DNA from 3 places in the Alcanivorax sediminis genome. Region 1 is predicted to be linked to each of the others. Evidence: predicted binding sites of a transcription regulator. Region 1 holds the regulator's gene; each other region holds the start of a gene.
What was found. Region 1 encodes FNR, which switches genes on or off when oxygen is low (the NO sensors DNR and NnrR bind a similar motif). Its sites were predicted from a motif close to TTGATNTANATCAA; they were not measured.

Region 1 (9,663 bases):
TGAAACCGGAACGAATCTCGCTGTATAACTACGCGCACTTGCCAGACCGCTTCAAGGTACAACGACAGATCAACAGTCATGAACTGCCCTCCCCGGAGGAGAAAGTAAGGATGTATGTCCGGGCTGGTGAGATGTTGCAAAGTGCCGGCTATCGCTTCATTGGCATGGATCACTTCGCTCTGGAGACCGATGAAATGGCAGTGGCGCAGAAGAATGGGCTACTGCACCGGAATTTTCAGGGATACAGTCTGCATGGTGATGCAGACCTGATCGCCATGGGGGTTAGCGCCATTAGTCAGATTGGCGATTTATACGTCCAGAACGAGAAAGGCATCGAGCAGTGGCAAACCCGGGTCGAAAATGGCCAGATCCCTATTGAAAAAGGCTATCTGCTAACTTCGGATGATCGCATTCGCCAAGATGTCATCATGCGCTTGCTGTGCGACCTTCATCTGGATATCCCCGCCTTTGAGCAGCGTTGGGGCGTCAATTTTGCTGAAACCTTTGCCGACGCGCTCCAGCGCTGGGCTTTTTTCGCCGATCAGGGCCTGGTGACCCTGTCGGCGGATCATTTGAAAATCACCGATCAGGGCCGGCTGGTCAGCCGGGCCCTGGTGCAGCCTTTTGATCAATACATGACTGAGAAGCCGACAGTAAAATATAGCCGTATTCTCTGAGTGATTATTGACGCTGTTGGACTACACTGACAGTGTCTTTACGCAGCGTAAGATTTGGGAGTTACCCCGTGTCACAGCATGTTTCCTGTAGCGAATGCAGCCTTAGTCCGGTTTGTCTGCCTCTGGCTGTTGCCCCCGCCCAGCTGGACCAGCTGGACAATATTATTCACCGAGGCCGCCCGCTAAAGCGTGGCGAGCACCTGTTCCGTGCTTCGGACAGCTTTGAGGCGGTCTATGCCGTGCGATCCGGTGCCATCAAGACCTATGTGCTGAGTGATCAGGGGGATGAGCAGGTCACTGGTTTTTACCTGCCCGGGGAAGTGCTTGGCATGGATGGGATCAGTACCGCTCATCACATTTCCAATGCCAAAGCGCTTGAAACGGCCACAGTCTGTGAAATCCCCTTCTCGCAGCTGGAAGCGTTGTCGCAGAAAATTCCGTCTTTACAGCATCATTTTTTCAGTCTGATGAGTAATGAAATTCGGGCTGATCGTGAGCTACACATGCTGCTCAGCAAGAAGAATGCGGATGACCGAGTGGCATCCCTGCTACTTTCGCTGTCGGCTCGTCATCAGCGCCGAGGCCTGAGTCACCGTGCTTTTCGACTGCCCATGTCTCGCTATGACATTGCCAACTACCTTGGCCTGGCGGTTGAAACAGTGAGTCGCATTTTCACTCGTTTCCAGCAAAACGGCTGGTTGCGAGCAGAAGGCCGTGAGGTAGAGATTCTCGATCGTGGCAAACTGTGTGGTCATGATCCTGCCCTGGAGGATTCCCTGTGACACAGCCTGTCATGGTCGTGCTGGATACCGATCTCAAGTCGCCTCAGCCCGCTTTTGAGAAGGCCAAGCAGTTGGCCGCCGCCCGTGGCACCTCGCTCGTTATTGCCGTTAACGGTTATTGCTCCGCCATGGTGCGTGCGGTGGGTTATGACAAGCAGAGACTGGAGGCCGCCACGACCCAAATTCGTCATGCCTGGGAGAAGAGGATCGCGTCACTGGCCCACGGCATGACCTGCAGCGCGCACGTGCTGTGGGAAAAGCGTGAAATCGATGCGCTGCGCGACATCATCCTCCAATTCAACCCCGCCGTGCTGGTGGTGCACACCAGTGCCGAGAGTGGTTTGAAGCGACACTTGTTCACCCCGCGTGACTGGCAGCTGATCCGCAAGGCGCCATGTGATGTGCTTTGTATCCACAGCCAACCCTGGCAGAACCCGCCTTCTCTACTACTGGCGGTGGACCCTGAGACGGGCAAGGATGAGGTTGACTCATTGTCGGTGAAAGTCACCGCGCAGGCGCAGGCGATAGCGCAGCAGCTGGATGGCTCGCTGAAAGTCTGCCATGTCATGGATGCGGTAGACGACAGCCTGGTGCTGCTCATGGGGGAAGCCCTGTCCGAGTTCAGTGGCAGCCTTGAAGATATCAAGGAGAGCCAGAAAGCGGTATTCAAGCGGTTCGCCAGTGGCCAGGGTTTTGCCTCTGATCAATTGGTCATGCTTGAGGGGGCTGTGGCCCCTACCCTGTCCCACTACTGCAAAGATAACGACGTAGATTTGCTGATTGTCGGTACCGTGCACCGAAAGCTGCCAGAACGGCTGCTACTGGGAGCCACTGCCGAAGCCGTTATAACCCGGGCCAGCTGTGATGTGCTGGTGGTTAAGCCTGATGATTTTCAGACCCCCTGGAAATCCTGATTACGGAGAAGACCATGTCAGAGAAAAAGGACTTTGTAGATTCTGTCCGTCAGAAACTGGAAGACTGGGATTATCAGCGTGACCGCCTGGCGGCTCGCATTGGCGATCTCAGCCACGAGTGGCGAGAGGAAGCCGAAGAGAAGCTGTCGGAATTCAATGAACAGCGGAAAGAGTTTGAAGCCAAGCTGGAAGACCTGGAGTCCCGCAGCGAAGATGCCTGGCAGGACATCAAGGATGGTCTCGAAATTGCCTGGGATGGCCTCAAAACCGGTCTTCTGGCGGCCAGAAGCGAGTTTGAAAACAAGGACAAGGATAACTAATCGGTATTGAGTTGCGAGTGTTGAAACGCAAAGCCTGGTCAATGTCGGATTTTGCGTTTCCTGCTTGCACTCGTCCGCCTGCCTATTGTTCTCCTCTTCTGAATACCGGCTTGTCTGCCGTGGATTCGTCTTCGCAGTAGCGATAGCCCGCCACATCGAAATTCACCAGTTTTGCAGGGTCTTTAATCCCCTTCTTCAGAATCCAGGCGGCCATTAACCCTCGCGCTTTCTTCGCGTAAAAACTGATTACCTTGAACTTGCAGTTTTTCTCGTCCTGGAATACAGGCTCGATGATGCGGCCGTGTATATCTTTGGCTTTCACAGATTTGAAGTATTCATTAGAGGCGAGATTGACCAGGACATCCGTTTTCAATGCTTTCATATCCGCATTGAGCTGATCAGTGATAGTGTGGCCCCAGAATGCATAGAGATCCTTTCCTCGATCATTGTCGAGCTTGGTGCCCATTTCCAGGCGGTACGGCTGCATAAGATCGAGTGGGCGTAATACACCATAGAGGCCTGAGAGCATGCGGAAATGACTCTGCGCCCGCTCTAACTGGGAGTCGGTAAACGTTTCGATCTCAAGGCCAGTGTAGACATCGCCCTTGAACGCAAACGCTGCCGGGCGAGCATTTTTTTTGTTGAAGGGGCGCTGCCATTGAGCGAACCGCTCCACATTCAGGTGCGCGATTTTGTCACTGACCTTCATCAGGCTGGCCACATCCGCCGGTGATAGCTGGCGCGCCCGATCGATGAGAACCTCGCTGTCATCGAGCATGCGAGGCTGCGTGGTTTTCAAGGTGGGCAAAGGGCTTTCATAATCCAGCGTTTTGGCCGGGGAAACTACGATCAGCATGATGTTCTCCTTTACATGTCGCTGTGGGATTATATGAATCAAAGCAGCGCAGGTCTGCACATGAGGAGGTGAAATGCGCCTATTGCTGTTATTAACGATGTTGATCGCCGTGGTCACGCTGTTGCTTGCCAGTTGGCAGCGAGGCAAGCGAGTGTTTGCGGTCACCGCGACAATCGTCGCCATAGTGTCGTCCGTGGTGATATACGGGGTTGTCAATCCAGGCAAGCGTGATCAGGTCACCCTCCCGCCGGAGGGCATCCGCGTGGAAGTGGCTGACATGGTGAGCTCCGAATCGGGGGTGCGATTCACCGGGACGATATTTAATGACAGTGACCTGGATCTGGCAGGCATTACCCTGCAGGCAAGCGCCTTTGCCTGCAGCAATGGCGCCTCAGGAGCAAGCGATTGCGACGTTATTGATCAGCAACAGCAGTTACTCCAGCTCTTCATCCCTGCGGGCAGGCATTACTCTTTCGCATTGGTTGCGCGGCATCCGGAGGCCGGCAAGAAGCCGGATAAGTGGGATATTACCCCCCTGTCGAAACTGGCCTACCCCTCTCTCTGATTGGCCCGGACTGGCAAGATGGCGTGATAATGGTCACAATTCGCCTTCCTGACACCCTGGAGTCGTTATGGCGTCCTTGATACCAGGCCAGGCCACACCCATTGGTTCCCATGCCTGGCGAGTGCTGGCTCGTAATCCCGGCATGATGACCGGACCTGGCACCAACAGTTATCTGTATGGCAAGGACAGCCTCACAGTGATTGATCCCGGCCCTGTGGATCATGATCACCTGCAGGCATTGCTCCATGCTGCCGAGGGTCTGGCTAAGCCCATTACCCAGGTGATTGTCACCCATACTCATCGCGATCATTCTCCCGGTGCACTAGCGCTGGTTGCAGCTACCGGGGCCCGCTGCCTTGGCCCTTTTGTGCCCGATGACGGGCTCCAGGATGAAAGCTGGCAGGCGGATACCCTGCTTACCGAGGGTGACATCATTGATTGCGGTGGCGCCCGCCTGGAAGTCATCGAGACGCCAGGACACGTTTCCAATCACCTGTGTTTTCTCACCGAAGATGGACTACTGTTCACAGGCGACCACTTGATCCAGGGTTCCACCGTGGTTATTGCTCCACCCTCTGGCTCAATGGGCGCCTACTTTGCATCGCTGCGAAAGCTGCAGAACCGCGGCATTACCATGATGGCACCCGGCCACGGTGATGTGATCGAAGATCCGGAAAAAGCCCTCAGCCACACCTTGGCCCACCGGCAAAAGCGCGAAGACAAAGTGCTTGAAAACCTGACAACCGCCCCAGAAGGCCTGAAAGAGCTGGTCAAAACCGTCTACGACGACGTCCCCACCTTCCTTCACGGCGTCGCCGAATTCTCCCTCCTCGCCCACCTGATCAAACTGGCCGAAGACGGCAAAGCCAACGAATCAGAGACCGGCTGGCACAGAAGCGAGTAACGAGCAGCGAGTTTCGAAAAGCCAAACCCCGCAGCTGCGGGGTTTTTACCTTTGACCTTAGCTACTAACTATTAATTGCCCTTTAAAGCCACCCTTTGCGCTTGAAATACCAGTACGGCGCGATACCAGAGAGGATCATCAAGCCGATGGCCATGGGGTAGCCAAACTCGAAGCTCAGTTCCGGCATGACCCGGAAGTTCATCCCATAGATACTGGCGATCATGGTTGGCGGCAGGAATACCACGGCGGCAATGGAAAAAATCTTGATGATCTGGTTCTGCTGGATGTTGATGAAACCCTGGGCAGCATCCATCAGGAAGTTGATCTTGTCGAACAGGAAGGTGGTGTGGGATAGCAGTGTGTCGATGTCGTGCTGGATTTCTGCACAGGTGCGTCGGCGGTATTTGTCGGAACGGACGTAGCGCTGGATGAAGGATATGGCTCGCTGGGTATCCATCAGGCACAGGCGGATCTTTCCATTGGTGTCCTCCAGCCGGGCCAGCCGTTCGATATCCTGATCCAGTTCACCATTCTCCTCTTCCAGTACGCTGTAGCCCACCTGCTCCAGGTCGCGGTGTACATCTTCGATCGCGTCGGCCAGGTTTTCGACCTTCTGATCAAGGATGCTGAGAAGGATATCCATGGGTTGGGAAACCTTTACCCAGCCGCGGCGAATGCGCATGCGCATCAGCCGGAAATCGGCCATGCGTACATCATCGCGGAACGAAATCAATCGTTCTTCCTGAACCACGAAGGCGACAGTGGAAGTGCGGGAGCGGCCGTCGGACTGATGCAGAAACAGGGAGTGAACATGCAAACCATGCTCATCACTGAAATAACGCGCTGAAGATTCAATTTCTTCTTTGTCATCAGCGGGCAGCGTGTCTTCAAAGAAGGATTCAACCTGACTCAGTTCCTGCTCGTCGGGTTCCACCACATCGACCCAGGTTGCCTCCTGCGGGTGGCCCGCAGCGATACCCTCGCCAGCGTTTTCCTTCTCCCTGAGCACGCCATTTTCAATGGCGAAAAGATGAAGCATGATGGTCCTTCCTTGTCGAACCAGTAAGGCCGACCTTGATATTCTTTGGTTACTGATGATGACTGCCAATCACGAGCCTTGCCAACCCGAAATTGTTACTTTGGATCAGGGTGCTGTGCTGACCTTGTGGCAGAGCGCATTGCCGCCAGAGTGGGCATGTAATCTGTTTGCGGAGCTTCGTGACTCCTTGAGATGGCATCAACCTCAGGTCCAGGTATTTGGCCGAAAACATCTCACCCCAAGGCTGACAACCTGGCAAGGTGAGCCAGGCATTTCCTACCGGTACTCCGGCCTGACGGAAACCGCGGAGGGTTGGCCGGAGGTGCTGAAGCCGGTACTGCATCAAGTGGAGAGCCTGACAGGACATCGCTTCAACAGTGTGCTGGGTAACTATTACAGGAGTGGTGCAGACAGCATGGGGTACCACAGTGATGATGAGCCCGAACTGGGGCCGGAGCCCTGGATTGCTTCACTCAGTCTTGGGGCCAGTCGTGATTTCGTGTTTCGCCGACGTGAAGGAGACCGGAGCCAGTGCGCTCGGCTGGTTTTACCGGATAATTCCCTGTTGCTCATGAGTCCCCAGGTTCAGGCACGTTTCCAGCACGCCCTGCCCCGTCGCGCTCGCGTGCAGGAGGGTCGGATCAACCTCACCTTTCGGCTGATACATCAGCCCCAGAACGCGTAGCTGACCAGAATCGCGGTCACCAGCCCCGCCGCATCAGCGGCCAGGCCACACCACAGTGCATATCGAAAGTCCCGTATTCCAACACTGCCGAAATAGACCGCAAGCACATAAAAGGTGGTTTCCGTAGAGCCCTGCATAACGGCGGCCATGCGGCCGGCCAGAGAGTCGACTCCCTGGGTCTGCATGACATCTATCATGGCGGCACGTGCACCGGAGCCACTGAGCGGTTTCATCAGGGCCACCGGCAACGCTTCCACAAATCGGGTATCCATGCCGACGGATGTGGCCATGGCCCGCAGGGCAGACAAGCATAATTCGAGCACACCGCCGGCACGGAGCATGGCGATGGCCGCCAGCATGGCCACCAGGTACGGAATGATCCTGACAGCAGTAGTAAACCCCTCCTTGGCGCCCTCAACAAACACATCGTAGCTGTCCACGCGGGTTCGCCAGGCAGCGATAAAGAAGACGGCCAGCACCAGCAGCAAGATGCCATTGCCAAGCAGGCTGGAGAGCGTATTGGCCACATCCGGTGGTGACAACCAGACGACCAGTCCAAGGGCTGAAAGCAGTGCCAGCCAGCCACCCGCCACCAGCAGTATCAAGGGCTGAAAAAGCGGGATCTTCTGAATTCGACTGGTTATCCACACGCCCACAAAGGTGGATATGGTGGTCGCCATCAGTAATGGCAGGTATACCGCTGCCGGATCCGCAGCACCCTGCTGAGCACGAAACAGTAGTACCGTCACGGGCACCAGAGTGACAGAGGATGTGTTGAGCACCAGAAACATGATCTGGCTATCTGTGGCTGTTCGTGGTGCCGGATTGCCGGTTTGCAGGGCCTCCATGGCCTTGAGGCCCAGTGGCGTCGCGGCATTGTCGAGCCCGAGCATGTTGGCAGCCAGATTCATGGTGACGGGCGCTGTTGCCGCCTGATTTTGTTTCAGCCCTGGCATCAGACGGCTCAACAAGGGGGTTAACCACAGGGAAATCCTGTCAGCCAGACGGCTGGCTTCAGCCAGTCTGAACAGACCGCTCCACAGGGCAAGAACCCCGATCAGCCCCAGCGAAACTTCAACAGCCAGGTCAGCTGCGGCCCACAGGGCATTGACTAATCGGCCCGGTGCCTCCATGTCTCCCATAACAAGCTGAACACAGGCGCCGGCGACACCCGCGAGGAAAAACAGGCTAAAGAGTCTGTGCAAACCTTCCCCCTTGCGCTAGGGTTTACATGTAACTATATGAAATTTAGGTAGTTGGTGGTTCCTGATCTGTCAAACCGGGAACACCGCTGACAAAGCCGGGTCTATGATAATAGCTGTGTTGGTCATGACTAGCTGTTTCCCGGTCACAAAAAGGCAATCCATTGAGAAAACGCATGTCATTAGTCCGAAAGATGTTTCCTGCTGCGCTGTCGGTTCTTTTGCTGGGTGGCGCCCTTCAGGTCACCGGCAGCCTTCGTGCTGCACCGGAGATTGAAGGGGCCCTCAAGCCGACCAGTGAGCAAACTGATGCGGCCGAGGAAATTTCGGACAAGCTCAAATACCACTACCGCAAGCTGGAATTCAATGATGCGTTATCCAGTCGGGTGCTTGACCAGTACCTGAAGGACCTGGATCCCAATCGCCTTTACTTCGTTGCCAGCGACATCAAGGAATTCGATCGCTATCGCAAGCTGCTCGATAATCAGTTGAGTGATGGCGAACTGGAGGCCGGTTACACCATTTTTAACCGTTTCCAGACCCGTATCGAAGAACGCCTGAATGCCATGCTGGAAATGGTGAACACTGATCTTTCCGAGCTCAAGTTTGATGGTGATGAAAGTGTGCGTGTTGACCGCGAAGAGGCGGACTGGGCCGCAGATGAAGATGAGCTGAATGCCATTTGGGAACGTCAGTTCAAAAATGCCGTTCTGACCATGCGTCTCAACGATACGGACGACAAGGACATTCAGACCCGACTGACCCGTCGCTATGAAAGCCAGCTGAAGCGCATCAAGCAGAACACCCCTGAGGATGTGTTCCAGGTCTACATCAACGCTCTCACACAGACCTTTGATCCGCATACGACCTACTTTACACCGCACAATTCCGAGAACTTCGATATCAGCATGAGTCGTTCCCTGGAAGGCATTGGCGCAGTGCTGCAGTACGAAGATGGCTATACCAAGGTCGTGCGCCTTGTGCCTGGTGGACCAGCGGCCAAGGGTGGGCAGCTGAAGCCCGCTGATCGTATTGTGGGGGTTTCCCAGAATGAAGATACTCCTGCTCCGGTGATCGGCCTGCGTCTCGATGAGGTGGTCGACCAGATTCGTGGGCCGAAAGGTACCAAGGTCAATCTGGAAATCATTCCTGCCGGAAGCAATAGCGAACACGACACCCGCATTATCAGTATTGTGCGCAACAAGGTGGTACTGGAAGAACAGGCAGCGAAAAAGGATATCATCGAAATCCAGCGTCATGGCGAGACCCGCAAGCTGGGCATTATCGAAATACCGGCGTTCTATCTGGACTTCGCCGCCTTCCACCGTGGCGATCCGGACTACACCAGCACCACCAGTGATGTGGCCAAGCTACTGGTTGAGCTGCGTAAAGAGAATATCGATGGTCTGGTGATCGACCTGCGCAACAATGGTGGCGGCTCTCTGCTGGAAGTGAACAAGCTCGTCAGCCTGTTCATCAATCGCGGACCGACGGTTCAGGTGCGCGAATCCAGTGGCCGGGTCAGTGTCGAGGCGGACAAGTTCCCCGGAGTTCTGTACGCGGGCCCCATGGCGGTGATTGTTAACCGTTACAGCGCTTCCGCTTCCGAGATCTTTGCTGGTGCCATGCAGGATTACGGTCGTGCGCTGATCGTGGGCGACCAGACCTACGGCAAGGGTACCGTTCAGACCTTGCTGGATCTGAACCACGGCAAGCTGA
Region 2 (9,663 bases), on a different contig from region 1:
TGGTAATGTCGATGATGCCGTAGTCACGGTGATCGCGAATGGTCTTGGTACCCACTCGCAGAGTGCCTGGATGGGTATTGATGGTGGTGGAGGGTGTCACCATCCCCATTTCCAGTGCCGCCGCCACCGTAAAGGGCTTCATAGTGGAGCCCGGCTCGAACAAGTCAGTGACCGCGCGATTACGTAGTGCCGCAGCATCCATGTTGCCGCGGTTGTTCGGGTTGTAGGCAGGCTGGTTGACCATAGCCAGCACTTCACCGGTATGCGCATCAACCACCACCGCACTGCCACCACGTGCCTTGTGCTTCTGCACTGCCGCCAGCAGCTCACGATAGGCCAGATACTGCAGGCGCAGATCGATGCTGAGGGTGACATCTTCGCCCGGCTCTGCAGGTTTGAGAACCTCAATATCCTGAATCACACGGCCCAGCAGATCACGGACCACCTTCTTGCGACCACTGTGACCTTCGAGCGCGGCATCCATGGCCAGCTCGGTGCCCTCCTGGCCCTCGTCATCGATATTGGTAAAGCCAACCACATGGCTGGACACTTCACCGGCCGGATAGTAGCGGCGGTACTCGGTGAGCGAATGGATGCCGGGGACATCCAGATCCAGCACCTTTTTGGCCGTTTCCGGTGCCAGACCCCGCTCCAGATAAACGAATTCGCGGTTCTCGTGACGACGAACTTTCTTGGCAAACTCCTTCTGACTGATCACGCCATTGTTGCCAAGGCGCGTCCAGGCATCCTGATGGGCCAGTGCTTCACGGGGGTTAGCCCAGAGCGTAATCACCGGGGTGCTCACAGCCAGCGGGCGCCCTGCCCGATCACGGATCACACCGCGGTGCGCGGCCAGCGGCTCCACGCGCAGATTGCGAATATCGCCCTGATGCGCGAGGAAGTCGTGCTGAATCACTTGCAGATCCACAGCCCGGGCCACCAACAGACAGGCACACACCGCCCAGAACCCCAGCACAAAGCGCCAGCGTGTCCGGAGGTTAGGTTGCCGTGTCTTGCGGACCCGGTTCTTCATGGTCGAATCAGCACTCGCTCATCAGTTTTCGGTAACTTCATGCCCAGCTTTTCACGTGCCAGGCGCTCCACCCGGGCATAACTGCCCCAGGTGCTGTGCTCCAGCAACAATTGACTCCACTGACTTTCCAGGCGGGTCTGTTGCTGCTGCAGTTTCTGGCTCTCGTCGGTGAGGCGGCGAGCCTGATGTACGCTGTAACTGACCGCCAGGGCGGACAGCGCAATCAGCACCACCAGACCGCGAATTGCCCACGGCGCGGTCACGCCACTTTCTCCGCCACTCGCAATACAGCACTGCGCGAGCGGACATTCACTTTCAGCTCCGCCTTGCCGGCGCGGATTGCCTTGCCAATCGGCTCCAGCCGCTGCGGCATTTCATCACCCAACGGCAAGCCACCGCGCCCTTTCGGAGCCCGGCCGGAATGATCGCGAATGAACAGCTTCACGATCCGGTCTTCCAGAGAATGGAAGCTGATAATGGCGAGACGCCCGCCGATGGCGAGCGTCTCCAGGGACTGTTCCAGCACTTCTGTCAGCGCATCCAGTTCCCCGTTTATATGTATTCTCAACGCCTGAAAGCTGCGCGTGGCCGGATGCTTGCCCGGCTCACTCCGCCCCAGCACCGACTCGATCAGGTCAGCCAGCTGCAAGGTTCGGGTGATCGGTTGTTCCTTCCGGGTCTCGCAGATGCGCTTGGCAATCCAGCGCGACTTGCGCTCCTCGCCATAGCGATACAACACATCCGCAATCTCCTTCTCTTCTGCCCGCGCCAGCCAGTCCGCAGCACTTTCACCCGAAGTGGGATCCATGCGCATGTCCAGCGGGCCGTCACGCAGGAAACTGAAACCGCGGCCGGCATCATCCAGCTGCGGGGAAGACACCCCCAGATCCAGCAGCAGACCATCAATCGGCCGGCCCTGCTCCGCTACCACCTCAGGCAGGCAATCAAAGCGGCTGGCTTTGATCTGGAAACGGCTATCTTCGCTTGCCAGCTTTTCACCCTCGGCAATGGCCAGGGGGTCACGATCAATACCGGTCAGGCGACCCTCTGCATCCAGCTTTGCCAGCAGCGCACGGCTATGACCACCCCGCCCGAAGGTGCCATCCACGTAAAAACCGTCACTACGGCTAAACCACATTTCCAGTACCTCCTCCAGCAACACTGGCAGGTGTTCGTACTGCTTCCCTGTGTCGGTCATCAGAAAGACAACTCCTGCACGCTGTCCGGCAAGGCTTCCGGATCCAGGATGCTGTCTTCTTCTGACCAGCTTTCTGCTGTCCAGATTTCAAAGCGGTGCATCTGACCGATCAGCATGGCCTGCTTTTCAAGACCAATGGCCGCACGCAATTCCGGCGGCACCAGCAGTCGGCCATTGCTGTCCATTTCGATTTCTACCGCCTGGCCAAGAAAACGACGCTTGAGCTGACGCACATGAGGGTTGGAATCCCGCTGGGCAGACAGCTTGTTGGCGGTTTCGGTGAACTCGTGACGCGGATAGAGCGCCAGACATTCGTCAAAGGGGTGACGGGTAAGCACAAGCTGGCCGCCGCAGGCTTCGATCAACGAAGCGCGGTACCGGGTCGGCATGGTCAGCCGCCCCTTGGCATCCAGATTGAGTGATGTGCTCCCAGTAAACACTGGCCGTCCTCTGTCTCTTGGTTAGGTGGTTCCTGCCCGCGGGCCTTGACCCACTTGGCGACACTTGCCGCACTCAAAAACCCACTTTTTCCCACTTTTCACCACAATGAGACACTCTAGGGCCACAGCGAAGCCCAAGTCAAGCAAACCCGGCTGCATAAACGTAAAAGAATTCCTAGACAAATCAGTCTGTTAGGGCACACAAAGGCACCCATTCATGAAAATGGGAGGTGATCAACGGAGGGAGTTTCGAGACGAATCAGAGTGCTGGGGCACGCTGATGAGAAAGCACTTTAAGTGTTAGACAAATTAGTTATTACTAACCGCGCTTTTTATTTCAAAAATCACTTCAAGCTGCCGGAATGCGGAAATCGGCCTCTGACATCAGGTCAACACCGCACTCCAGACCCGCAAACCAGTCCAGGAAGCGACCCACCTGCTCGCCGACAAAATACCCTCCATGCTGAGGCACAATCATGGCAGGATTAAGCTTGCGCACCATCCCCGCCCACAGGCGGCAAGCCCGGTTGCTGGCCATATAGCGGCGATGGAAACCGGCCATGCTGTGCACATGCTCATTGAAATCCGTCACCTCGCCCTCCTCACCACCAAGAGAGGCGCCCACATCCCCGGAAAACAGGATGCGACTGACCGGATCGTAGAAACTGAAATTACCCACCGAATGCAGAAAGTGGGCAGGCAACACCCACAGGCTATCGTTACCAAACGGCAAGACCGCCCCCTGATCCCCCACGCCCTGAATGCGCGCCTGCAACTGATCCCCCATCCGGCTGATCTCGTAACTGGAAGCCAGATGCGGCAGAAATCGTGACCAGAGACGACTAACCACAACCTGACAAGGGGTATGCATCAGCCAGCGCGGCAAGGACGCAATAATGTCCGGATCCTGGTGGGATGCGAGGATGTATTCAAGGTTCTCCAGCTTGATCAGCCGACTGAGGGCAATATTGAGCGGAGTAAAGGTCAGATCACCACCCGGATCAATCAAGGCGGCTCGCTGACCATGGCGAATGCAGAACTGGTTAGCCTGCACGCCTTCCCCCGTCACCAGATCGGCAAAGCGAAGCACCTCATGATCATCACGGCTATAAAGGGTGTCGATCTGGGACATGCGCGCACTCTCCGGCAGGGAATCCCGTTAGCGGGGGAGTGCAGTCTAGTCATTTAGACTGATAACACCTTGATACACATCAAGGCGGCTGAGCATTAGGTGGACCGGTCGATAAGCCGGGTTCTGTCGTGGACAGTCATTCATCTGGGACTGACGTCGCCATCAGCCTCTAGCAACCTACCCGGATCCAGCGCGGGCCACGCCATTGGATCCCTATTTGGTCTTGCTCCGGGTGGGGTTTACCCTGCCACCACTGTTACCAGCGGCGCGGTGCGCTCTTACCGCACCTTTTCACCCTTACCTGAACCCTCCGAAGAAGGAACGGGCGGTATCTTCTCTGTGGCACTAGCCGTAGCCTCACCGTCGCCAGTGAGGCCCCCAGGCGTTACCTGGCACCCTGCCCTGCGGAGCCCGGACTTTCCTCCAGCAGTCCCTTCAAAGAAGGGCGCTGCCAGCGACTGTCTGACCGATCCGGGGGCGAGTGTAATCAGTTAACAGTGAACAGTGAACAGTTAATAGCGGCACGACGACGCTTTTCTGGGCCAGAAACGCATGAGGCCGCACCCAATCGCTGGACGCGGCCTCATGCGCCTGAAGACCAAACAGGCCAGTTCGCGAACTATTCACTATTCATTATTAATTATTCATTGCCTCTAACAGTGCATAAACCTCCTGCCGTTTCATCCCCGTATGCGCTGCCAGAATCTTGGCGGCCCGGGACGCAGGGAGTTCGGCCAGCAGCAGCTTGGCCAACGCCTGGTCCTTGTCGCTCCAGCCTGCTGCCAATTCAGACGGAGACAGGATCAGCACCAGTTCACCACGCTGCTGGTTGCTGTCGCCGGCCACCCAGTCGCACAGTTCAGCCACCGGCCCACGACGGATGGTTTCAAACTGTTTTGTCAGCTCACGGCACAGGGTGATTTCCCGCTCTGCCGAGACCACCTCTCGCAGCGCCTCCAGGAAGGAAAGTACACGGTGTGGTGCCTCGTAAATAATGCTGGTGACATCCGCTGCAGCCAGTCGCTCAATGACTTGCTGACGGGGCGCCCCTTTTGAAGGAATGAAACCTTCAAACACAAATCGATCCGAAGGCTGGCCCGCTGCGGCCAATGCCGCCAGCAAAGCGGAGGCCCCCGGCACCGGCACCACCTGAACGCCCGCATCCTGACAGGCTCGCACCAACCGATAGCCCGGATCACTCACCAACGGTGTGCCGGCATCACTGATCAACGCACCTTTTTCACCATTTTGCATTCGCGCAACCAGCTCTGCACTGCGTTGATTTTCATTGTGATCGTGACAACTAATCATGCGCTTGCGCAAACCCAACTGATCCAGCAAACGCTGGCTATGCCGCGTATCCTCTGCCGCCACCCAGTCCACCTCTTCCAGCACGGAAATGGCGCGACGGGAAATATCGTCCAGATTCCCGATGGGTGTACTCACTACATACAAGACAGAGTTCATAATTGTCGAACTTCCTTATGGCTGGCCGCTGGAGACCCTACTACGAAGCGCCTACAATAGCCGCTCCATTCTGGTAATACGACTCTCGCCATGGATTTCAAGAAGGCATACTGGATTGCACTGGTCGCCACCTTTGCACTCGCAAGCTGTAGCACCACCCCAACCGGCACAGGCCAACCCGCAACCCTGCCCGTGGAGCAAACCCGCGGTATGGACAAGGCGCCGGAATCGTTGTCAGTTGCGCGCGCCCAAATAAACGCCCAGGCAACGCCGGAGTTTCGCATCAACTTGACCCTGGCATGGGCAGCTGAATATCTGCAGCAACAGCGTCCGGAGGATGCCGAACAGTTACTGGCCGATCTGAGTCCCGCTTCACTGACTACCGAAAAGCGCTTTCAGTGGATTCTGCTCAGTGGCCGTGCCGCCCTTGCCCAGCAAAATGCAGCACCGGCAGTAGAGCTGCTGAATCGTTACCAGGAAGAAATCCAGCAATACCCTGTGGAACAACAGGCGCAACTGGACCTGTTACGCGCCGATGCCCTGGCCATGGAAGGGCAACTGATCGACAGCCTGCAACAACGGGTTGCCGCTCACCCGCTGCTTAACGATCAGGATCAGGACTACAACCACGAAATGATCTGGCAACTGCTGATGCAGTTGTCACCGCAGGAACTGGCGAGCGCCATTCAATCCAGCAGCGGCGACCTGCGTGGCTGGCTCACCCTGGCACAACTCTACCGCGACCCGATTGCCGACCTTGACGCCCAGGTATCACGGCTGGACCAGTGGAGCGCCCAATGGCGCACCCACCCGGCCATCTCTGATGTGCCAGCCATGCTGGATGCCCTGAAGGAAGCCGCCAGCCATCGCCCCAGTCAGGTGGCTATCCTGCTGCCCACCAGCGGCCCACTGCAAAATGTAGGCAAGACGCTGCAGGAGGGCATCATGACAGCCCACTATCAGCAGAAGCAGAACAGCCTGAGCCCGACCCTGCGATTCTACGACTCCGGCCCGGATAATATTCTGGCGGTGTATCAGCAAGCCATTAATGATGGCGCAGATTTCGTGCTGGGCCCTTTATCAAAGGAAAAAGCAGCCACCATTGCTGCCCAGGGCACCCTTCCCGTCACCACCCTGGCGTTGAACTACATCGAGACTGACCAGGTACCGGAAAACTTTTTCCAGTTTGGTCTGGCCCCGGAGGATGAAGCCCGCCAGATTGCCCGTCAGGGCGTTCGTGAAGGCAGCAACCAGGCCGGCATCCTTTATCCCAAGGGCGACTGGGGCGAACGTGTCGCCCAGGCGTTCGCCGAAGAATGGCAAAACCTGCACGGCACCGTCACCGTGAGTCGCGCCTACCAGGAAGGCCCCGACATTGGTGAAACTGTGGAAGAACTGTTGCTGGTCGCCCAGAGCGAGGCACGCGGCAAGGAAGTGAGCCGTTTCACCAACCTGGACATGGACATTGAACCTCGACGTCGTCAGGACATGGATTTCCTGTTCCTGATTGCCAACCCCAACCAGGGACGCCAGGTCAAACCCGCTCTCAATTTCCATTTCGCCAAGGATCTGCCGGTGTATTCCACTTCGCTGATCTATAGCGGTGAATCCAATCCGCGTCGCGATCAGGATCTCAATGGCATCCGTTTTGTGGATATGCCCTGGATTATCGGTGACCAGAGCAGCGACCTGCACAAGGTTGCCGCAGAACAATGGCCGGATGGCCACGGTCGCTACGAGCGCCTGTACGCCATGGGCATCGATGCCTATCGCCTGCAGAGTCGCCTGTATCTGCTCAATACTCTGCCTTCAAGCGAGCTGCCCGGTGCCACCGGTCGCCTGCAGATGCGAAACCAGCAGGTGGTTCGACGGCTGGACTGGGCGGTATTCATGCGCGGTGAGGCCAAGGCCATGCCGCAGGTCGCCAACCCTTCCAACAGTCTGTCCGCCCAGTAATGCCGTTTCTGACGCGCCGCAAGGCGCGGGGCGATCAGGCTGAAGCCGCTGCCGAGCAGTGGCTCGTACGCAAGGGGCTTGCGCTGGTCACCCGCAACTATCGCTGTCGTCAGGGAGAGATTGATCTGGTCATGCAGGACCAGGACACCCTGGTCTTTGTCGAAGTGCGCTGGCGCCAGAACCGGAGCCATGGTGGCGCCCTCGCCTCGGTGGATCATCACAAGCAACATCGCCTGATTCAGGCTGCCAGACACTTTCTGGCCAAACACCCCGCACATCAACAGCGCCCCTGTCGCTTTGATGTGATTGGCATGGAACCGGACAATAACGGTTCTGTCAGTTATCAATGGATACAAAATGCGTTCTACAGCGAATAAGCTGTAGCCTGCGTAGAGACAAGACCAGTTGAGGTATTTATGAGCGTGGACCGAATCCGGCAACTGTTTGCCGAAAGTATTGAAACCAAGGCCAAGGCCGGCGAAGTCCTGCCCAGTGTCATTGCGGCGGCAGGCCAGGCGATGGTTGAGTGCCTGCTCAATGGTGGCAAGATCCTCACTTGCGGTAACGGCGGTTCCGCCGGTGATGCCCAGCACTTTTCCTCCGAGCTGCTTAACCGCTTCGAAATGGAACGCCCCGCCCTGCCGGCTATTGCCTTGACCACGGATTCCTCAACGCTGACGTCCATCGCCAACGACTACAGCTACAACGAAATCTTTTCCAAGCAGGTGCGCGCGCTTGGCGCCAGCGGGGACATCCTGCTCGCCATCTCCACCAGCGGCAACTCCGGCAATGTGATCCAGGCCATTCAGGCCGCCCACGACCGGGAAATGCGCGTGGTCGCCATGACCGGCAAGGAAGGCGGCGAGATGGTGAACCTTTACGGCCCGGACGATATCGAGATCCGGGTACCCGCCACATCCACCGCACGAATTCAGGAAGTTCACCTGCTGGTCATCCATGCCCTCTGTGATCACATCGACCAGCAACTCTTTGGAGGCCAGTAAGCCGCATGCGTATTCGTGATTCCCTGCTGTACGCCCTGTTGGCTGCCTGCCTGGGCCTCTCAGGCTGTGTGGCGCTGACCAAGGGCATGTCTGACCAGCCCACCGATCAGGATCATGGCTCCCGCACCTTCGGCGCCTTCTGGGAAGATGGCAGCATTGAACGCAAGGTAGCCATCAATATTTCTCGCGCCAGCGATGAGCTTGACCAGTCTCGCATCGTGGTAGTCAGCTTCAATGGCAACGTGTTGCTCGCCGGCCAGGTGCCCACTGAAGACCTGAAAAGCCAGGCAGGAAACATTGCATCCCAGGTACGCCACGTTCGCCATGTGCACAACGAACTGGAAGTGGCCGGCGGCAGCTCTTTCCTGGCCCGCACCAACGACAGCTGGCTTACCAGCAAGGTCAAGAGCCGCTTGTTCGTGAATGGCGAAGCCCCCGGCTGGCGCACCAAGGTGGTCACCGAAAATGGCGTGGTCTATCTGATGGGACTGCTTACCCATGCGGAAGCCGACGCCGCAGTGAGTCAGGCGCAGCGGGTGTACGGAGTACAGAAAATCGTCAAGATCATCGAGTATATCGACTAGGCGCCATGTGCCATCAACACGCTTCACAAAAAAAGCCCGCTCAATGAGCGGGCTTTTTCATGTTACGTGCGACGCGAAGCATGCTGCGTCTATTTCACGACTTTCAAATGACTGACCTTGCCTTTGCCATCCTCTTTCTTTTCCGGCTCGGGCGGCGTTGAGGGAGGCTCCGGTGGATCCACAGGATCAAAGGCCATCCCCTGACCATTTTCACGTGCAAAAATGGCAACCACCGCATTCACCGGTACCCGGATCGACATGGGCACACCGCCGAAGCGGGCAGAAAACGCGATTTCATCGTTACCCGCCACAAAGTTGGTCACCGCCCGGGGGGCAATATTCAGCACGATCTGGCCATCCTGAACAAAATCCTGCGGCACTTCCACGCCGGGATACACCGCATTGACCGCCATATGCGTGGTCAGGCCGTTATCGCAGATCCACTCGTGAATCGCCCGTATCAGATACGGGCGATTGGAGGTCATTTCAGCCATCAGAGCGGATTACGAAGTTCGCGTTCAGCGTCTGTCAGGCTTGCCTGGAAAGCGTCGCGATCGAACAAGCGCTCAGCGTAATCCAGCAACGGCTTGGCCTGCTTGGCCGGCAGCTCGACACCCATGGCAGGCAGCCGCCAAAGAATCGGACCCACTACACAATCCACCAGGGTGAACTCTTCGCTCATGAAGTATGGCAGCTCGCTGAAGATCGGCGCGCAGGCCAGGATTGCCTCACGCAACTCCTTACGACGCTTGGTCAGGCTGGCTTCCTTCTCTTCGCCAGCCAGGATCGCATCCACATGACCACACCAGTCACGCTCGATACGGTGGATCAGCAGACGGCTCTGGGCAC
Region 3 (9,663 bases), 1.0 Mb from region 1:
CAGGATGTACACCTCCGGGTGACCCCAGATCCAGATCAGGTTCACGTACATCATGGCGTTGCCGCCCAGATCATTGGTGAAGAAGGCGGTATCCAGATAACGGTCCATGGACAGCATGGCCAGTACCGCAGTCAGCACCGGGAAGGCGGCCACGATCAGTACGTTGGTGCACAGGGAGGTCCAGGTGAACACCGGCATCTTCATCAGGCTCATGCCCGGGGCACGCATCTTCACGATGGTCACCAGCAGGTTCACGCCCGACAGCAGGGTACCCACACCGGCAATCTGCAACGACCAGATGTAGTAGTCGACCCCCACGCCCGGGCTTTGCAATATCCCTGACAATGGCGGGTAGGCCAGCCAGCCCGTCTTGGCGAATTCACCCACGAACAGGGACATCATCATCAGGACAGCACCACCAGTGGTCATCCAGAAGCTGAAGTTGTTCAGGAACGGGAACGCCACATCGCGAGTACCGATCTGCAACGGGATCAGGTAGTTCATGATCCCGGTGACCAGCGGCATGGCCACGAAGAATATCATGATCACACCGTGGGCGGTGAAGATCTGGTCGTAGTGATCCGGCGGCAGATAGCCCGCGGAATCCCCGAAGGCCAGCGCCTGCTGCAGACGCATCATGATGGCATCGGCAAAGCCGCGCAGCAGCATCACCAGGCCGAGAATGATGTACATGATGCCGATCTTCTTGTGGTCGATGGTGGTGAACCACTCGTTCCACAGGTAACCCCACAGTTTGTAGCGGGTAATGGCCGTCAGCATGGCAACGCCACCGATGGCCACCACGGCAAAGGTACCGAGAATGATCGGGTCGTGGAGAGGGATCGCCTCCCAGGTGAGGCGTCCGAAGATCAGCTTGGTCAGGTCCAGGTTTTCAAACATGGGCAACACCTGCTACTGCGTAAATCGGAAAGTCGGTCTTATTCATGATGGCCACCTTCATGCTGGCCGCCGTGAGCGTCTGCTCCGTCAGCCTGATGGGTGCCATGACCGGCGTGACCACCCTGTCCCGGGTGATACATCATGTCTTCCATGCAGACGGTGCCCGGCGCCACACAGCGATTGAGGATGCCGTGATACAGGGTCGGGTCCACGTCGGAATACAGCGTGACCGGCACCTTGGCACTGGGCACTTCCAGCTCGAGATAGGTGTCGCGGTCCAGGTTGAGCTCGCTGGCTTTCACCTTGGCCACCCAGGCCTCAAAGTCCGCCTCGGACAGGCCGTGGAAGTCGAACTTCATATGGGAATAGCCCGCCCCGCTGTAGTTAGCGGAGAAGCCCTTGTACACGCCCGGCTCGTTGATCACGCCATGCAGCTTGGTTTCCATGCCCGCCATGGCATAGATCTGCCCGGCCAGCGCGGGGATGAAGAACGAGTTCATCATGGTGGAAGCCGTGATCTTGAAGCGGATCGGATGATCCACCGGCGCCGCCAGCTCATTCACGGTGGCGATACCCTGCTCCGGATAGATGAACAGCCATTTCCAGTCCAGCGCCACCACTTCCACGGTGAGCGGCTCCAGATCAGCGGGTACCGGGGTCTGGGCATCGATGCGGTCCAGCGGACGGTAGGGATCCAGCTTGTGGGTACCCACCCAGGTCATGGCGCCCAGCGCGATGATGATCAACAGCGGCACCGACCAGATCACCAGTTCCAGCACGGTGGAGTGGGTCCACTCCGGCGCGTAGGTGGCGTCCTCGTTGGTCTCGCGGTAGCGCCAGGCGAACCACAGGGTCAGCACGATCACCGGCACAATCACCAGCAACATCAGGATCGTGGCCCAGACAAGCAGGTCACGCTGTTGCATGGCAATGTCTCCGGACGGGGACATTACCACCGTGTCGCAGCCGGTTAGCAGTGCGGCTGCCAGCAGGGTCAACACCACCCCACGCAAAAAGTTGGCTATTTGCATTGGCGTACTTCGGTTGGCTTATGGGATATGTGAGCACCTTAGCCAAGCAATGTGGTAGCCGGTATTGGACATTTTGTCCCATCGGCTTAAAGTCCTAAGTAGATCTGGATCAATGCAGACAACAACAAGGCAGAGTAAAGGCGCATTTATGACCCCTAGCATGACGGCCCCGGCGGGCCAGCATCACGCCGACGTCGCCCCCAACGAGATCGCGGTGGGCGTGGTCATCGGCCGCACTTCCGAGTATTTCGACTTTTTCGTGTATGGCATTGCCTCAGTACTGATCTTTCCCCAGCTGTTTTTCCCCTTTACCGGGCAGCTGCAGGGCATGCTCTACGCCTTCTCCCTGTTTGCCCTGGCCTTTGTGGCACGGCCCTTTGGCACCGCGCTGTTCATGTGGATCCAGCGCCAGTGGGGGCGCGGCGTCAAACTGACCGCCGCCCTGTTCCTGCTCGGTACGGCCACCGCCGGTATCGCCTTCCTGCCCGGCTATGAAAAGATCGGTGGCTACGCCATCGCCCTGCTGGCCCTGCTGCGCATCATGCAAGGCGTGGCCTTCGGCGGCTCCTGGGATGGTCTGCCCTCCCTGCTGGCCCTGAATGCTCCGAAAGAGCGACGCAGCTGGTACGCCATGATTGGCCAGCTGGGTGCCCCGCTGGGCTTTGTGATTGCCAGCGCCCTGTTCCTGTACCTCTATAACAGCCTCAGCGCCGCCGACTTCCTCGGCTGGGGCTGGCGTTACCCGTTCTTCGTGGCCTTCGCCATCAACGTGGTGGCCCTGTTTGCCCGCCTGCGTCTGGTGCTGGGAGATGAGTACACCGAAGCCATGCAGGAGAAAGAACTGGAGCCCATCCGCACCACCGAAATGGTGCGCGAAGAAGGCCACAACATCTTCATCGGCTCCTTCGCTGCCCTGGCCAGCTACGCCCTGTTCCATGTGGTGACCATCTTCCCGCTGTCCTGGATCGCCTTCCAGGGCACCCAGACCACGGCCCAGGTCCTCACCGTACAGATCGTCGGCGGCTTCGTCGGCATTCTGGCCACCATCGGCTCCGGCTGGATCGCCGCGCGCATCGGCAAACGCACCACCGTGGGCGCCCTGGCTGCCATGATCGGCGTGTTCAGCCTGCTCACCCCGCTGCTGATGGGCGGCAGCCCGGTCATGCAGGACACCTTCATCCTGCTCGGCTTTGCCCTGCTGGGCGTGTCCTACGGCCAGGCCTCCGGCACCGTCACCGCTAACTTCGCCCCGCGCTACCGCTACACCGGCGCGGCACTCACCTCCGATTTCGCCTGGCTGTTCGGCGCCGCCTTCGCCCCGCTGGTGGCCCTGGGCCTGTCCGCCAAGTTCGGCCTGCTGTCAGTCACGGTGTACCTGCTCTCCGGCGTGATCTGCACCCTCATGGCCCTGGCCATCAACCAGTCACTGGAAGATCAGGCAGAGGAGTAAGCCTCACCTGTAGGAGCCATGCTCGCATGGCGATGCTCAGCTGAAACCAAAGAGGCCGCGCCCGGATTCCAGGCGCGGCCTCTTCATTTTCGACTATCTCACTACAGCCCCGCTGTAGGAGCCCATGCTTGCATGGCGATCCCGAGCGCCAGCGAGGACATTATTTTCAAGGCTGCACAAACCTGATGGCCGCCGCGACACCCCACCCAACGCGTTAACACGCGCATCGCCATGCAAGCATGGCTCCTACAGCGGCTCCAAGGAAAGCCTTCAAACAAAACAAAAAGGCCGCATCCAACCTCTGGACGCGGCCTCTTCCTGTCCGACCCGGCAACCCCGGATCGCGTTTTTTACTCGCAGCTAGTAACTAGTGCTCGCAGCTGTTAACTCAGACTTCCCAGCGCCGCCTTGGTAAACGGCGTAATCTCGTCTTCCTTGCCGTCACGCATCTTCACCAGCCAGTTCGGGTCCTGCAGGAGCGCACGGCCCACGGCAATCATGTCGAACTCGTCGTTGTCCATGCGGCGCTCCAGCTCGTCCAGCCCGGCGGGGTTGGCGGTGCCGCCCATGCCCTGGGGGCTGTTCAGGAAGTCATCGTCCAGGCCCACGCTGCCCACGGAAATGGTCGGCTTGCCGGTGATCTTTTTGGTCCAGCCCGCCAGGTTCAGGTCAGAACCGTCAAACTCCGGCAGCCAGAAGCGACGGGTAGAGGCATGGAACACATCCACACCCGCGTCCACGAACGGCATCAGGAAACGCTCAAGCTCTTCCGGGGTCTGTGCCAGCCTGGCGTCATAATCCTGTTGCTTCCACTGGGAGAAGCGCAGCACGATAGCAAAATCCTCGCCCACCGCTTCGCGCACCGCCTTGACGATCTCTACACCGATACGGGCACGGTTCTCGATGGAGCCACCGTACTCATCGTCACGCTGGTTGGTGCCTTCCCAGAAAAACTGGTCCAGCAGGTAACCGTGGGCGCCGTGGATTTCCACGCCATCAAAACCCACCTCTTTCGCCGCCTTGGCGGAGTCCGCAAAGGCGCGGATCACGTCCTGGATATCATCCTTGGTCATGGCATGACCATTTTCCTTGCCCGGCTTGAACAGGCCAGACGGGGAATAACCGGGCACATCCTTATCGGGGCCGATGCCTGCTTTGCGCACCGCACCCACATGCCACAGTTGCGGAATGATCCGGCCACCGGCCTCGTGCACCGCATCCACCACCTTCTTCCAACCCGCCATGGCCTCATCGCCATAAATCGCCGGCACCCGCTCGTAACCATTGGCGGCCTTGTGGCCCACAAAGGTCCCTTCGGTGATGATCAACCCCACCTCGCCTTCGGCGCGGCGGCGGTAGTAACCCACCACCTCATCATTGGGCACATAGCCCGGAGAGAAGGTGCGGGTCATGGGGGCCATGGCCACCCGGTTCCGCAGCTTCAGTGATTTGTGCTCAAAAGGACGCAACAGGCTATCCAGTGAACCGCTCATAGGTGCTCTCCCGAATCGTGTAGGAAAAAAATCAACAGAATCAGCGCTTCTGTCAGCCGGAAAATGCCCGGCCACATAATTTGGTTTCACGATGAAACCTTATTTGGTTTCGTTTTGCAACCATTCTGACGTACACTACCCCCATGACACGTAAACGCTTTGACGAAATGGGATGCTGCGTTGCCTCCGCCCTCAATGAGGTCGGCGACTGGTGGTCCCTGCTGATCGTGAAACAGGCCATGCTGGGCACCCGCCGCTATGTGGACTTCCAGAACAGCCTGGGGATCGCCAAGAACATCCTCTGCGACCGCCTCACCCGCCTGGTAGAGAACGGCGTGATGGTGCGCGTGGACGTGGGCGAACATGGCAAGCGCTATGAATACCGCCTCACCGACAAGGGCCGCGACCTGTTCACCGTGGTCACCGCCCTGCGCCAGTGGGGCGAACGCTGGAATGGCAATGAGGACAGCATGAAGCTGGTGGACCGCCAGACAGGCGAACCGCTAGCCCCGGTCATTGTCCAGAACCAGCAAGGCCAGCCGCTGACCGTGCGGGATGTGCGGTTTGTGGATGAAGACGGCAAACCGTTTGAGGAGGCAGGCTAGCTCGCCCTCCTGTGCGCTCACCTGTAGGAGCTATGCTTGCATGGCGAATGTGAGGTGATGGTGGCACTCACCCGGATGACTCACGACTTACCTGCCCCGTCATCGCACCGATAAACGTGCTTGTCCTCGCCGGACAGGCCCAAAGGGGTGCTGCGCAACACCTCTCTGGACTGCCCCGCGCCCCGACTCCGTTCGACCCGCTCCGCAGGCACACACTCCGGTACTCATAATCTGAAGGACGCAAAAAAGACTCGCTCCGCTCAGACAGGTTTTTGCTCTTCGCCTTCAGATTATTCCGTTCCTCGACTCACTCTAACGGGGAAGCGCCGTGCGGAGAGGCCTGGAGACAACATCAATGGAATGGAAAGACCGCCCCATTACTCTGCGTGAACACGAGGCAGAACAAGATTAACCAGCAACCCGTCGACAGACTTTAATCAACCGGCCCGAGAGTGGGCTTCTCAACCTCTGTCGAGGCCAGTTTTGTGGCTTGATCCAGCGTATCGACCATCTGGCTTGTATAGCGATAAACGAGGTAGGGAACGGCATTTTCAGAAAAATTGATCATGGATTGGCGGACAAACCCCCACTTCAGGCTCACACTCTCAAGAGCGCGCACCATGGCCTCATCGCCGGCATGGCGTTCCTTTGCTGCGGCCAGCATGGACTCAAACTGAGGCACGGCCTCCTTGAAATCCAACCGCCCCTCATCCGTGCCGATCGCCGCCCCACCGGTGGGATCGGCAGCCAGGTTCAGGTATTCCGAAGACAGCCGCTGCAGAAACGCAGCCAGCCCATAAATGTCATCGAAATTGCCCCCAACGCCACCCTCAAAGGCCGCCTTCTGTTCCAGCATCACAATGGGGATCTCATTCACATCCAGAATGGTGTAGGCATCGGTATAGCCATGCTCAACAATGGTGTTGGAACTGGCCGCTTCCTCGAAATTGGTCCACTCCCCCCTGAGCTTGGTGATCAGCTGTTGCTCCTCACCGTTTTCCGCCCCTCTCTCAAGCCGGCTCAGCGCCTTACGGCCTCTCGCGATAGAATCCTCAAGGCTGGAATCATAGATCTGATCCCCCTTCATGACGGTGAGCATGTGAAAGTCCGAGCGCACCTGCCAAACCGCCAGCTCAAGCTCCCCAAGGTCTGCGGTATGAATAGAGGCCACCCCATTCGACGACAGACTCAAGAGCGCCCCGAATATCACCAATACACGCATTTCCATAGACCCCTCTCATTCTGTGGCACATCTGAGTTTTCATTATTCTTGCGATGAGCAGACAACCTGCGTGCCCAAAAGCCCGGAGCGACACGCGAATTTCTCAAAACGAGAAACACATCACTGCAACATTATTTACCCAAAACATCAAAAACTTACGTAATCGAACAATACACCAGGCATCGCTTCCTGATCAAACCGCTCAAAGAAATCAAGCCAAGGCGTTATTGACAGGGTGCGATTTATCTACGGACAGGCATTTGAGCTGGACGGAATGCCACAGCGGGCTTGGCATAGCTCAATCAATGGCTGGCAATCAGGAGGCCTCCAGGGGCGGGAGAGCGCGCTCTGCCGGGTTTTTCGGACGGCTTAAAGGTAAGAGGGGAGGAGGACCATCGGGTTTGACTCTGGGAAATGGGAGACCTCGTATCTTGAATCAGCCTCTTCAAATCAGGATGCTAGTTCTGATGAAGCGGCCAGGTCGGCTGAGGCTGATGAGACATAAGGCGTAATAGCCTGTGGGTCAGATAAGTCCGCCGACCTGTAGTTTCGTTCATACAATTCGAAGGGTAACTTAGGCTTGGTTATTAACCAAGAGCCTGAATACGAGGAAGGATAAGATGAACGAGCAGGCCGTGGGCGTTGATGTATCGAAGAAGAAGCTGGATATCTGTGTTGCCACCGGCAACAAGTTCAAGAGTAAAGTTTTTGCAAACTCCCCTGGCGGTCATGAGGCATTAAATACGTGGCTGCAGCAGCGAGACATCCCCGTTGATACGCCCGTTGTTCTGGAGGCGACTGGCCCTTACAGCGAAGCAGTAGCTATCTTCCTGGCTGATTTAGGTTGGTCAATCAGTGTGGTGAATCCCTCCCGAATTTCAGGCTATGCCCAAAGTGAGTTAAGCCGGAACAAAACAGACAAAGCGGATGCCCGGCTGATTGCTTGCTTTGCTCAACGAGCAAGACTTGAAAGCTGGTCTCCTCCAAGCCTTGCTGTGCGGGAATTAAGGGCCTTGGTAGACCGCCTTCAAGCATTGATTGATATGCGCCAGCAAGAGCTAAATCGCCTTGAAGACCTGAGCCAAACATCAACTTCATCCGTAGAAAAGATGGTGAAGGAGCATGTCGACTGGCTCAATGATCAAATCAAGAAGATTCAGTCTGACATTGATGACCATATTGATGGCAGCCCGGAGCTAAAGAACGATGCCGATCTGATGCAAAGCATCCCTGGTATAGGGCGTCGCGCCAGTTCCCAAATGTTGGCCTACATCGGTGACGTCAGACGCTTTAAAAACGCCAAAGCACTAGCCGCATTCATTGGTGTTACACCCAGGCAGAGGCAGTCGGGAAGCTCGATAAACAAGCGAAGCGCCATGTCCAGGACCGGTCATGTGGCGGCGAGGAAGTCCCTTTATATGCCAGGGCTGGTTGCCAAACATCACAACCCTGTCGTTGTGGCGATGGCTGTACGGCTGCAAACCAGAGGGTTATCCCCCAAGGCAATTGTCGGTGCCAGCATGCGGAAATTGGTGCACCTGATATATGGCGTCATTAAATCCGGGATACCATTTAATGCTGAAATTTCTATGAATAGGCTTGACCTTCAAGAGGGTATCTGACCCCATTGCTCCTTACCTTTTGACACTGAGGTGGGCGAGCGAGACCAGACTCTGCTCAACGAGAATTTCATAAAAATGGGAATTGGGAAACCTGCCGCACACGCAGTTAGTCACCCAGGGAGATAAGCATAGAATGATGCACCCAAGACCACGAAGATATAGGTCGCAAGCAAAAGCACTTTCATGAGTCTTATATCTGAATCACCCCAGCCTTTTTCAAGCTCAACACCCATGCCGAAATAAAACTTATCCATGACAAGCATTAAATAGACCTGCCCGCCCCCAAGCAGCATAACCCCAACAGACGCGAAATAGTAAAAATCATATTTCCCCCAAGACGAAACCACAGATATCAGTAAAAGGAGCACATAAGTAGACAGCAAGAAGGTCTTAATAACAGAATACCCCAATACAAACTAAGCACGCAAAGAATAGAGAACCCAGGCCTTCAAATTCCCTCCGGGCGTTCGCTTTGCGAAATGAGCGAACCGACCGTATTAATCATTTCGTTTAACCAACTTTATCACTTTCAGCACCAATCCAGACCAATAACCAAGAGACAAAGCCGGAAGAAAATTCACTAACGCAACAATCATAACGATTTCCATGTACTGAGGCGTCAACACCCTCTCTCCCAACTTAGGTATCGACATGGCAACGGAAACCAAAACTGATAGCAGAAGAGATATAGACAGCATTTTTAACCATTCAACCCAGAAATAGATCCTACCTTCTCTCTTTACAAATAAAAATGTAGCAAAAAAAGATGAAAGGAAGTTTATTATCATCCCGACAAAAAAAGACTGCTCAAAGCTTAGCCGATAATTAAAATAGAGAATTGCTGCTAGGAGGGTCAGGCTAAAAAAACAGTACATGGCCGCAAACAGTAGGAGGTATCTCCATAGCAATGGAGCGCCGACACCATTTGACGGGTAGCCACCAGAGAAAGAATTTGGTGGGAGGTATGGATCTCTATGGGTCATCGACTTGCTTACCCTCTATCAAAATTCAAATCCACCTTCACTCTTGGTAGACAATGCAAACGATGGGGGGGGCAGGAAAACCTGACCCCATTGTTCCAAGCTCCTGCCGAGAGCCAACTCTGGCAAATGAAAGATATGTCCCCATTACCTGCTCCATTTGTCCGCATTCATTCCATCGAAAAAACAACAACAATAAAAATACTGGGGATAACGACAAATAAGAACGAAGCAAGCGCTCCCAGAAAACCGACGGCCAGCTCATAGCTCCGTTCTCGCTCATCCTTTAAACCCAGGAAACCCATTACCAGAACGAAAGGTAGGCAGAAGGCGAGAGAAAACAGCACGCCGAAGACGATC

Region 2: a site for FNR is predicted at 3,873-3,886, ahead of GFN93_RS17095 (oxygen-binding di-iron domain-containing protein). Genes of this name have one in related genera too.
Region 3: a site for FNR is predicted at 2,031-2,044, ahead of cyoA (ubiquinol oxidase subunit II). Genes of this name have one in related genera too.

What each region holds. Positions count from the first base shown of each region.
Region 1 is NZ_WIRE01000001.1:2,617,673-2,627,335, reverse strand. It holds gene hemN (oxygen-independent coproporphyrinogen III oxidase) at 1-677, shown strand, start outside; gene fnr (fumarate/nitrate reduction transcriptional regulator Fnr) at 746-1,459, shown strand; gene GFN93_RS11995 (universal stress protein) at 1,456-2,373, shown strand; gene GFN93_RS11990 (sll1863 family stress response protein) at 2,388-2,693, shown strand; gene yaaA (peroxide stress protein YaaA) at 2,776-3,549, opposite strand; gene GFN93_RS11980 (hypothetical protein) at 3,623-4,114, shown strand; gene GFN93_RS11975 (MBL fold metallo-hydrolase) at 4,182-5,018, shown strand; gene corA (magnesium/cobalt transporter CorA) at 5,101-6,057, opposite strand; gene GFN93_RS11965 (alpha-ketoglutarate-dependent dioxygenase AlkB family protein) at 6,056-6,742, shown strand; gene GFN93_RS11960 (nucleoside recognition domain-containing protein) at 6,724-7,947, opposite strand; gene GFN93_RS11955 (carboxy terminal-processing peptidase) at 8,121-9,663, shown strand, end outside.
Region 2 is NZ_WIRE01000004.1:101,785-111,447, reverse strand. It holds gene GFN93_RS17115 (peptidoglycan D,D-transpeptidase FtsI family protein) at 1-1,033, opposite strand, end outside; gene ftsL (cell division protein FtsL) at 1,030-1,296, opposite strand; gene rsmH (16S rRNA (cytosine(1402)-N(4))-methyltransferase RsmH) at 1,293-2,231, opposite strand; gene mraZ (division/cell wall cluster transcriptional repressor MraZ) at 2,231-2,671, opposite strand; gene GFN93_RS17095 (oxygen-binding di-iron domain-containing protein) at 3,021-3,803, opposite strand; RNA gene rnpB (RNase P RNA component class A) at 3,900-4,277, opposite strand; gene rsmI (16S rRNA (cytidine(1402)-2'-O)-methyltransferase) at 4,440-5,270, opposite strand; gene GFN93_RS17080 (penicillin-binding protein activator) at 5,361-7,226, shown strand; gene GFN93_RS17075 (YraN family protein) at 7,226-7,603, shown strand; gene GFN93_RS17070 (phosphoheptose isomerase) at 7,643-8,230, shown strand; gene GFN93_RS17065 (BON domain-containing protein) at 8,236-8,814, shown strand; gene GFN93_RS17060 (ClpXP protease specificity-enhancing factor) at 8,904-9,308, opposite strand; gene sspA (stringent starvation protein SspA) at 9,308-9,663, opposite strand, start outside.
Region 3 is NZ_WIRE01000001.1:1,595,810-1,605,472, reverse strand. It holds gene cyoB (cytochrome o ubiquinol oxidase subunit I) at 1-900, opposite strand, end outside; gene cyoA (ubiquinol oxidase subunit II) at 939-1,931, opposite strand; gene GFN93_RS07270 (MFS transporter) at 2,080-3,381, shown strand; gene GFN93_RS07265 (NADH:flavin oxidoreductase) at 3,765-4,874, opposite strand; gene GFN93_RS07260 (winged helix-turn-helix transcriptional regulator) at 5,018-5,479, shown strand; gene GFN93_RS07255 (hypothetical protein) at 5,913-6,707, opposite strand; gene GFN93_RS07250 (IS110 family RNA-guided transposase) at 7,322-8,323, shown strand; gene GFN93_RS17220 (hypothetical protein) at 8,434-8,586, opposite strand; gene GFN93_RS07240 (hypothetical protein) at 8,821-9,306, opposite strand; gene GFN93_RS07235 (hypothetical protein) at 9,474-9,663, opposite strand, start outside.